DNA from 3 places in the Terrabacter sp. NPDC000476 genome. Region 1 is predicted to be linked to each of the others. Evidence: riboswitches for the same ligand, from Rfam matches in the RefSeq annotation. Region 1 holds a riboswitch; each other region holds the start of a gene.
The links. Region 1 has a riboswitch for cyclic di-AMP ahead of ABT295_RS13105 (C40 family peptidase). Riboswitches for the same ligand answer to the same signal wherever they lie in the genome.
Positions count from the first base shown of each region.

Region 1 (3,280 bases):
GGCCTGGTTGACGGTGTCCTGCTGGCTCGCGGTGTAGAGCACGAGCGCGCGCAGGCCCTCGGCATACGCCTTCTGGAGCATGAGCGAGCGGCGGACGTCGGGGTGGTGGGTGATCGTCACGCGCGGGGCCGACTTGTCGGTCATCTGCGTGAGGTCGGCGCCCTGGACGCGCTCCTTGGCGTACTCGAGCGCGTTGAGGTAGCCGGTCGAGAGGGTCGCGATCGCCTTGGTGCCGACGAACATCCGCGCGTTCTCGATGACCTTGAACATCTGCGCGATGCCGTCGTGGACGTCGCCGAGGAGGGTGCCGACGGCGGGCTCGTGCTCGCCGAAGGTCACCTCGCACGTCGTGCTGACCTTGAGCCCCATCTTGTGCTCGACGTTCGTCACGTGGGCGCCGTTGCGCTCGCCGAGATCACCGGTCTCGAGGTCGACGTGGAACTTCGGCACGATGAAGAGGCTGAGGCCCTTCGTGCCGGGGCCGGCGCCCTCGGGGCGGGCGAGCACGAAGTGCACGACGTTGTCGACGAGGTCGCTCTCGGCCGAGGTGATGAAGCGCTTGACGCCCGTGATGTGCCACGTGCCGTCGGGCTGCTGCACGGCCTTGGTGCGCCCGGCGCCGACGTCGCTGCCGGCGTCCGGCTCGGTCAGCACCATCGTGGTGTGCCAGGCCTTGTCGACGATGTGCTTGGCCAGCTTCTTCTGGTCGTCGGTGCCGAGGTGGAAGAGCAGGTTGGCGAAGGAGTAGCTCGCCGTGAACATGTGCACGGCCGGGTTGGCGCCACAGACCATCTCGGCGACCGACCAGCGCAGCGAGGCCGGCACGACCATGCCGCCGAGCTCGGCCGGCACGTCGAGGTTGCCCCAGTCGCCGTCGACGTAGGCGCGGAACGAGCGGTGGAACGACGGCGGCATCGTCACCGTCTGCGTGGCCGCGTCGTAGACCGGCGGGTTGCGGTCGCTGTCGAGCAGGCTGTCGGCCAGCTCGTGCTCGGCGAGGCGCGAGACCTCGGCGAGGATGTCCTTGGCGGCGTCGACGTCGACGTCGGCGTAGATCCCCCGGCCCAGCACCTCCTGCCGGCCCAGCACCTCGAAGAGGTTGAACTCGAGGTCGCGCACGTTGCTCTTGTAGTGGCCCATGGGGACCCTCCGCGTTCTGTGTCTCGTCGTGCGTCCGCGCGTTCCGGCCGCGGGCGCGTCACGTTACTGGCCGGTCACTTCCATGATGCTACTGGCCGGTAACGAAGGCAAGGCGATGAGGTCACGAATGCGCGTCGAGCCCGGTGACGCCGCGCGGGCGGGAGTGGGGGCGCCCCGGGGACGGCAGAAGGGCCCGGTCGTGGTGACCGGGCCCTTCTGCATCTGGAGTACTGCATCTGGAGCAGGCGGCACGAATTGCACGTACGTCTTCCCCCTGGAAGAGGGCTGTTCTGCTACTGAACTACGCCTGCGAGGCGTCGCCTACCGTAGCAACACCGGGGCATCCAGGTCCAAAACCGACGCGCCCAGGTGCCTGACACGGCCGTCGCGCAGGCGCCGCGGGGCGGAGCCCGGTCCACCGCTCTACCCCGTCGGGGTCCGGGAGACGGCCCGAAACCGTGGCACTGTCTGTCGACGGGGGTCGGTCCACTACCCCATTCGTTGGGCAACTGTTGCCAAGATCTGTCATTTCGCGACCTTCCCGTGACCAATCTGTCACCGTCTGTGGGATGGTCATCGCCCCGGGCACCCCCGGGTGGCCCACCGGACGCCGAATCCTGTCCACCGGTGGGGCAGCCCCTGCAACACGTACGGACAGGAGTGGGGGACCCACTTCCGGGCCGGTTCGCCGGTCCTCGGGGTGAAGCCGCATCTGCGGCCGGGCATCTTCCGCCCGAACCCGACAGCTCACCTCACAGGCGTGGGAAGGACTTCACCATGCCCATTTCTGCCCTCGCTCGTCGGATCCCCTGGCAGTCCCTGACGGTCACGCCCCTGCTCGCAGCGGCCCTGGTGCTCGGGACGGGTGGCGCGCCGACGTCGTCGGTCGCGGACCGGGGAGCGCCGCAGGCGGCCGCCCAGGCCGCCGAGGCCTCGGGTCCGGTCACCATCGACGCCGCACCGGTGGCCTACGTGAGCCCGGCCGTGCGTGCCGCCCGAGGACGCACCGCGGTCAAGGTCGCCGCCGCCCAGCAAGGCGACCCCTACCGCTACGGTGCCGCCGGCCCGACCGCGTTCGACTGCTCCGGCCTCATCTACTACACCTACCGCACCCGCCTCGGCGTCGGCGTCCCCCGCACCGCCAACGCCCAGCGCCTCGCGGCCGTGCGCATCGGCAAGTCGAACCTGCAGCAGGGCGACCTCATCTTCTTCATGTCGGGCGGCCGGGCCTACCACGTCGGCATCTACGCCGGCAGCGGCAAGGTGTGGCACTCGCCGAAGCCGGGTCAGCGCGTGCAGCTCTCGAAGATCTGGACGACGAGCTGGGTCGCGGGCCGGATGGCCTGACGGTCGGCGCCGCGGCGGGGCTCCCGGGCCGTGCCGCGGCGCTGTCCCGACGGTCGTGCAGGGGCGTCGCCGGCGTGACGCGGCGGTCTCGCCCGAGGTGAGTCGGAGCGAGCGACGGGAATCGAACCCGCGTATCCAGCTTGGGAAGCTGGCGCTCTACCATTGAGCTACGCTCGCACGGGCCGCCGGAGGATGCCCGCAAGGGACCTGCACGGTGGCACGCGGCGTCAGTGTAGCCGACGCCCGGCCGATGCAATGACCGCGACCCCAGGGGCCGACACCTTCATGGACCACGCCAAGCAGACCGCCTTCGTCGAGCACGTCCGGGGACGCGGTGGCGCGAGCGCCCAGGTCGCCGTCACGCTCGAGCAGTTCTTCGACGGGAACGACTGCGAGTGGTGCATCGCGCCGAACCGACCCGAGGACGTGCCCCTCGAGGTGGTGCGCCGGGTGCTCTTCGACCTCCGCTCGCACCCGGAGGTGCACGACGTGCGCATCGAGCTCGACGTCCTGGAGTTCGACACCTTCCCCGACGACGAGTGGCCGTATGCCAGTGGCGCGGCCGTCGTTACGACGCTGCTTCCCGAGGAGGTCGACAGCCTGACGATCGAGGCCGACACCGAGAGCAGCGGGGGACCGGCAGCGGGGGCCGACTGGCTCGTCGACGCCCCGGGCGTGCCGACGGGGCACCACTACGTCGGGGTGTGGTGGGACTGATGCGGGCGGAGCAGCTGACCGACGCGCTCTGCTACCACGGCGAGGGACCGGTCTGGGCGGATGCGTGGGGCGGGCT
Region 1 covers NZ_JBEPDF010000002.1:140,687-143,966, reverse strand. Annotated here, with positions in the region: gene ABT295_RS13115 (acyl-CoA dehydrogenase) at 1-1,140, opposite strand, end outside; tRNA gene ABT295_RS13110 (tRNA-Gly) at 1,378-1,451, opposite strand; cyclic di-AMP (ydaO/yuaA leader) riboswitch at 1,739-1,913, shown strand; gene ABT295_RS13105 (C40 family peptidase) at 1,918-2,487, shown strand; tRNA gene ABT295_RS13100 (tRNA-Gly) at 2,594-2,664, opposite strand; gene ABT295_RS13095 (YfbO family protein) at 2,743-3,204, shown strand; gene ABT295_RS13090 (SMP-30/gluconolactonase/LRE family protein) at 3,204-3,280, shown strand, end outside.

Region 2 (3,280 bases), on a different contig from region 1:
GCGTCGAAGGTGTTCGCCCGCACGGCGCGGTCCCAGTCGAAGACGAGGTCGTCGGCCTCGGCGAGCTCGCTCGCGCGGGCGTTCATCAGGTGCCCGGCACCGGCGTCGCCCCCGTGGCGCACCGAGAGGTGCTCGCGCACCGGCACGCCGCCGCCCACCGCCAGGTCGGGGTCGAGCTCGAACGACCGGAGCCGTACCGTCACGTCGCTGGGCCGCTCGAAGCCGTGCACGGCCGCCTCGAGGCGCCGCTTGACGATCCACGAGTAGGGGCAGGTGAGGTCGCCCCACAGGTCGAGCTCGATGACGGTCGTGGACTCGGCAGCAGGCTGGTCGGTCATCGACTCAGTCAACCACGGGCCGTCCGGGGCCCCGTACGGCGCTGCGCCCCCACCGGTGACCGGTGGGGGCGCAGCGCGAAGGTCTGGCGGGAGCGACCGCTCAGATGCGGCCGTACGACGACGGCGTCGTCCAGATGGAGTGGTTGCCCGTCGTCGTGCCGGGACGCTGCGCGTCGATCATCCGGCCGGGGCTGACGTAGATGCCCACGTGGTAGATCGGCGAGCCGAAGAAGACGAGGTCGCCGGGGCGCGGGTCGCTGACCGGCGTGGCGGCGCGGGCCTGCGCGGAGGCCGTGCGCGGGATCGAGATGCCGGCCTGGCGGTAGACGAAGGAGGTGAAGCCCGAGCAGTCGAAGCCGTTGGGCGTCGTGCCGCCGTAGACGTACGGGACGCCGGAGTAGGCCTGCGCGATGCCGACGATGCCCGAGGCGCTCGGCGCGGGGGCGTTGAGGGCGGCGCGGCTCGACGAGCGCGAGGCGCGAGAGCTGGAGCTGGAGCTGGACGAGCTCGAGCCGGACGAGGACGAGCTCGTGTCGCGGGCGGCAGCGGCCTCACGGGCGGCGGCGCGCTCGGCCGCACGCTCGGCGGCGGCCTTCTCGGCCTTGGCCTGGGCGCGCTCGCGCTTGACCTTGACGTCCTCGATGACGACCGGCTTGACCTTGGCCTTGAGGGCCGGCTTGGCGTAGCCGATCGCGGACAGCGCGCTCGGGGCGGTGACCGTGCCTGCGGCCGGGCCGACGGCCGCGGCACCGGAGACGCTGACACCGGCCACGGGGCTGTTCGAGCCGTCGGCAGCGCTGGCGCTGGCCGGGTTGGCGAACGTCGCGACGAGGCCACCCGAGGCGGCCACGATCGCCGCACCCTTGACGGCGGGCTGCGCTGACTCCCGGGCGATCGTCTTCAGCTCGGAGATCGCGTTGAAGCGACCGGGGGCGCGATGGCGCCCGGGAACGTTCTGAGCCACAGGTTGACCTCTCGACGCCTACGAGGTGAGCTGTCGGGTTCGGGCTTGAGGTACTACCCGGCCTTCGCTCGGACCGGCATCGGTCCGTGGAGGGCTTCACCCCGAGGGCGTCTCACGACGCCCGGAGAACGGTGGGTCCCCCGCTCCTGCCATGGTGTTCGAACTGGGCCCCTGGTCGATGGCAGGACTCGGCGGTCCGACCCGGGGCGCCCACTCGACGGGGAGAGCGAGCCCGCCAACCGTACCCAATGGTCACGGTCTTGTCACTTTCCGTCCACAGGTGTCCCGGGCACGTCCCGAGGGGGTGTGGAGCGGGTGTGGAGCGGGTGCAGCGGCCCCTCGGCGGCCGCTCCGGCCGGGGCTCAGGCGGCCTGGCAGAAGACGTGGACCGCGACGTCGGCCGGCAGCGAGACACCGGTCGAGGGCTCGCTGCCCTCGCGCACGGCCACGACGCGCGTCCCGTCGCGCACCACCTCGACGCGGGCGCCGGGCACGACTCCGGCGCTCGTCAGCAGCGCGAGGGCCTCGGGGTCGACCTGCACGGGCTCACCGATGCGGCGGATCGTCACGACCGACGGGGCGTCGCCGACGGCCGCGGTCAGGGTGCGCAGGCCGGTGAGGAAGTCCTCGTCCTGGCGCACGCCCAGCTCGTCGAGACCGGGGATCGGGTTGCCGTAGGGCGACTCGAGCCCCTCGCCGATGAGGCCGAGGATCTTGCGCTCGACCTTCTCCGACATGACGTGCTCCCAGCGGCACGCCTCGTCGTGCGCGTACTCCCACTCGAGGCCGATGACGTCGACGAGGAGGCGCTCGGCGAGCCGGTGCTTGCGCATGACGCGGGTGGCGAGCAGCCGCCCGTGGTCCGACAGCTCGAGGTGGCGGTCGCCCGACACGGCCACGAGCCCGTCGCGCTCCATGCGCGCCACCGTCTGCGACACCGTCGGGCCCGAGTGGCCGAGGCGCTCGGCGATGCGCGCGCGCAACGGGACGATGCCCTCCTCCTCGAGCTCGTAGATCGTGCGCAGGTACATCTCGGTGGTGTCGATCAGGTCCGTCACGGTCATACCTTCTCAGAATCAGGGAGCCTCGGGTGCCGCACGTGGGCGGCCCCCGGTCCCGCGGCGGGTGGGGTCGTGCCGCGGCACCCAGAGGCGCAGCCAGCCGGCGCCGACGACCGCCCCGGCGCCGAGCACGACGGCCGACGCACCGAGGGTCATGACGGCGCTCAGCCCTGACAACACCAGCGGGCCCGCGGCCCTTCCCAGGTCGGCGCAGAGCCGCCAGCCGCCGAGGAACTGGGCCCGGCCGTCCGCCGGGGACGCGTCCGCCCCCAGGGTCATGATGAGCCCCGCCCCGAGCCCGTTGCCGATGCCGAGCACCGTCGCCGCCGCCGTCACCGCCACGAGGCTCGTCGCGAGCGGCAGCAGCGCCATGCCGAGGCCGAGCACGAGCATGCTCGGCACCGCGGCGGCGACGCGGCCGTAGCGGTCCATCAGCCAGCCCGAGGGGTAGAAGAGCGCCATGTCGATGGCGCCGGCCACGCCGAAGACGAGCGAGGTCTGCGCCGGGGAGAAGCCGACCGACTCGGCCCAGAGCGGCACGAGCGCCTCGCGGATCGCGCGCGCCCCGGCCACGCACATGGCGCCCGTGCCGAGGGTGAGCAGGACGTGCCGGTGCTGGAGCAGCACCGAGGCCACGCTGCGCGGCGCGGACCGCAGCGCGCCCTCGTCGTGGCGCGCCGTGATGTCGGGCGCGAGGAGCACGAGCGTGAAGGCCGCGGCGCTCGCGACGACGCCGATGGCATACGCCGACCCGATGCCCCACCGCCCGATGACGAGGGAGCCGATGAACGGTCCGACGAAGTAGCCGATGCGGTGCACCCCGCCGAGCGTGGAGAGGGCGCGGGCACGCAGCGCGACGGGCACGGCCTCGGTGAGGTAGGCCTGCCGGGCCAGCCCGAAGAGCGAGCCGGCGAGCC
Region 2 covers NZ_JBEPDF010000003.1:290,042-293,321, reverse strand. Annotated here, with positions in the region: gene ABT295_RS17385 (DsbA family oxidoreductase) at 1-338, opposite strand, end outside; gene ABT295_RS17380 (C40 family peptidase) at 439-1,302, opposite strand; cyclic di-AMP (ydaO/yuaA leader) riboswitch at 1,306-1,482, opposite strand; gene ABT295_RS17375 (iron-dependent transcriptional repressor DtxR) at 1,665-2,360, opposite strand; gene ABT295_RS17370 (MFS transporter) at 2,379-3,280, opposite strand, start outside.
Region 2: linked by a shared signal. The riboswitch ahead of ABT295_RS17380 (C40 family peptidase) and the one ahead of ABT295_RS13105 (C40 family peptidase) in region 1 are both predicted to bind cyclic di-AMP.

Region 3 (3,280 bases), on a different contig from region 1:
CTGCCGGAGTTCACCGGCATCTCGTCGCCCTACGAGGCCCCGGTCGACGCCGACCTCGTCGTGGACACGACGGGGAGCACCCTCGAGGAGTCCCTCGAGCAGATCCTCGGGCACCTGCGCGACGGAGGGTGGCTCGCATGACCCTCGACCCGCTGCTCACCATCGCCTCGCTCGGCATCGGCATCATCGTCGGCCTCACCGGCATGGGCGGTGGCGCCCTCATGACGCCGATGCTCGTGCTCTTCTTCGGGGTGCCGCCGCTCACGGCCGTCTCGAGCGACCTCGTCGCGGCCGCGGTGATGAAGCCCGTCGGGTCGATGGTGCACCTGCGGCGCGGCACGGTGAACCTCTCCCTCGTCAAGTGGCTCTGCATCGGGTCGATCCCGAGCGCCTTCGTCGGCGTGCTGATCCTCAACCGCCTCGGCTCCGGCGCCGCCGCGCAGCACTGGCTGCAGGTCGCCCTCGGGGTGGCCCTGCTGCTGGCCTCGGCCGGCCTCATCGTGCGGGCCTACCTGCGCCTGCTCGAGCGGGCGCGCCGCCTCGACGGCCGCGCCGCGCCCCTGCCGCCCGGGCCGCCCACCGTGACGGTCCGCATCTGGCAGACCGTGCTCGTGGGAGCGGTCGGCGGCATCGTCGTCGGCATGACCTCCGTCGGGTCCGGTTCGCTCATCATCATCGCCCTCATGGCGATCTACCCCACCCTCAAGGCGAGCGAGCTCGTCGGGACCGACCTGCTCCAGGCGGTGCCGCTCGTGGCCTCCGCCGCCGTCGGGCACATGCTGCTCGGCGACTTCCACCTCGACCTGACGCTGTCGCTCCTGCTCGGCTCGATCCCCGGCGTCTGGATCGGCGCCCAGCTCTCGGCGCGTGCCCCGGGCGGGCTCGTGCGCCGGGCGCTGGCCTTCGTGCTGCTCGCCTCGGCCCTCAAGCTGCTCGGGGTGCCCAACACGGCCACGGGGATCGTCCTGCTCCTCGCGCTGCTCATCGGGCCCCCGGTGTGGTTCGCCGCCCGGCGCCGCCACGGCCTGCCCGCCTTCTCCGGCCGGCTCGCGCAGCGCTCGAGCGCCGTGCCCGACAGGGCACCCGGGGCCACCTCGGAGGCCGGCACCGGGACCCGGTCGCGCGTCACGGAAGCGGGCGACGCGGCCCTCTGAGACCGCTATGACGGGAAAACGGTGTGATCCGCGTCACATCTGCTCCCAGCCTTCGGGGACCCCGCTCCTGAGCACGGCCGCGTGCTCAGGACGGCCCCTCCCGCCGGTCGCGGGGCGCTGACCGGATCGTCCGGATTGCTGCCATCTGCCCGTTCCCATCGGACCTGTCGTGACCTGTCCCCGTGTGCAGGGGTCCGCTAGGGTTCCGTTCGCCTTCACACACATCGCCTAATCCCGGAGCCCTCGAGGCCTCCCGGGAGCCGGGGACCCACCGTTCCCTCGGGGTGAATCAGGAGCCTGCTCCTGTAGGGCGCCATCCGGCCCGAACCCGTCAGCTAACCCGGTCGGCAGCCTAGGAGACCTGGAGCAGACATGCGCACCACCCCTCGCTTCGCCCTGCCCGCGCGCAGATCCCCCCACCGGTTCACCGTCGCCGCCCTCGGCCTCGCCGCGGCCGGCTCCCTCGTGGCCACCCTCGCCGTGCCGGCGCAGGCCGCCACGGCGACCGCGCTGCCCGGCGGCAAGATCTACGCCGGCGCCGTCGGCGACACGGCCACCCTCGCCAGCAAGACCGGGACGACCGTCGGCGTCCACGGCTACGGCAACTTCGAGGGCAGCGTGCCCACGGGCCGGATGCTGACCGCGAACAGCTCGTCGAACTGGAAGACCGTCGCCGCGGCCAAGCCCGGCACGGCGATCTACAACAACATCGTGCGCTGGGCGACGACGATCAAGTCGCGCGGCAGCCTCACCCTCTTCGCCTACAGCCACGAGCCCGAGCTCACCTCGAAGACCGGCCTCGGCACGGCGACCGACTTCAAGGCGGCCTACGCCCGCGTCGTGACGATCTTCCGCCAGCAGGGCGTCACGAACGCGCGCTTCGTGCTCCAGCTGACCGACTGGTCGTTCCGCACCAGCACGTCCGACCGGATGTATGCCGGCAAGTGGTACCCGGGCGACGCCTACGTCGACGTCATCGGTGCCGACGCCTACAACTGGTACACGTGCGGCGAGGGCCGGGGCAAGTGGGTCGAGCTGAGCACGATCATCAGCCCCCTCCTCGCCTTCGGCAAGGCGCACGGCAAGCTCGTGGCGCTCCCCGAGTTTGGGGTCACGAAGGACTCCCGACGCGCCACGTGGCTCACGAACGCGAAGAACTACCTCATCGCGAACGAGAGCTGGTTCGCGGCCGCGTACTACTTCAACCACCCGCCGACGAACAAGAACAACCTCGACTGCGTGTGGAACCTCAGCACCTCGGCCGAGTACTCCGCTTACGGGTCGCTGCTGAAGAACGTCAACTTCGCCTACTGACGGGCGAATCCGGCTCCGGCCCCGCGCGCTCCCTCCGAGTGCACGGGGCCGGTCGCGTCGTCGGACGCCGACAGGCCCTGCCGCTCGTGCGGCAGGGCCTGTCGGCGGCCGCTCAGAACGTGACGCGGTAGCAGCCCGTGTCGGCGCCCGCGGTGAACTCCAGGCGCCAGCTGCCGCGGTCGCGCACCGGGAGCGCGACGCGGTAGTAGTACCACGTGTCGGCCTGCTCGACCTGGGTCGAGGACACGGTCCGCACGGCCCCGGTCGGCGACGTCGCCTTGAGCCGGACGCCGGGCATCGCGGCACCGTCGGCGGGCACGACGTAGAAGCTGACCTCGGCGCCGTTGACCGCGCCCTTGGCGACGGCGGCCCGGGCCTGCGCGAAGTTGCCGACCGCCAGCGATCCGGAGCGGACGTCCGTCTGCGTGCCCACGGTCGCGCAGGACGACGACGCGCTGCCCGGCAAGCGGTTCAGCACCGAGGTCTGGTCACCGGCCGCAGCCACCCCCGGGCCCGCCACCGGCTTGGTCGGCGCCGGGGTGGCAGGTGCCGTCGGCCTCGTGCCCGGTCGCGTGGCCGGGGCCGACGACGGCGCCGGCTCGGTGGCCGACGCCGCACCGTCCGGCCGCCCGGTCGCGGTCGTGCCAGCGGCCACGGGCGTGCCTGCCGGTGTGGACGACGCCGGGCCGCCGGCTGCGGCCACGGCGTCGCCCGCCGTGCTGCTGCACCCGGTGAGCAGCGCGAGTGCCGCCACCGGGACCAGGGCCGAGGCGACGGCCGACCGACGTGTGACTCGCTGAGCTCTCATGCTG
Region 3 covers NZ_JBEPDF010000003.1:384,949-388,228, reverse strand. Annotated here, with positions in the region: gene cysC (adenylyl-sulfate kinase) at 1-141, shown strand, start outside; gene ABT295_RS17795 (sulfite exporter TauE/SafE family protein) at 138-1,154, shown strand; cyclic di-AMP (ydaO/yuaA leader) riboswitch at 1,370-1,520, shown strand; gene ABT295_RS17790 (glycosyl hydrolase) at 1,527-2,468, shown strand; gene ABT295_RS17785 (hypothetical protein) at 2,581-2,901, opposite strand; gene ABT295_RS17780 (hypothetical protein) at 2,894-3,268, shown strand.
Region 3: linked by a shared signal. The riboswitch ahead of ABT295_RS17790 (glycosyl hydrolase) and the one ahead of ABT295_RS13105 (C40 family peptidase) in region 1 are both predicted to bind cyclic di-AMP.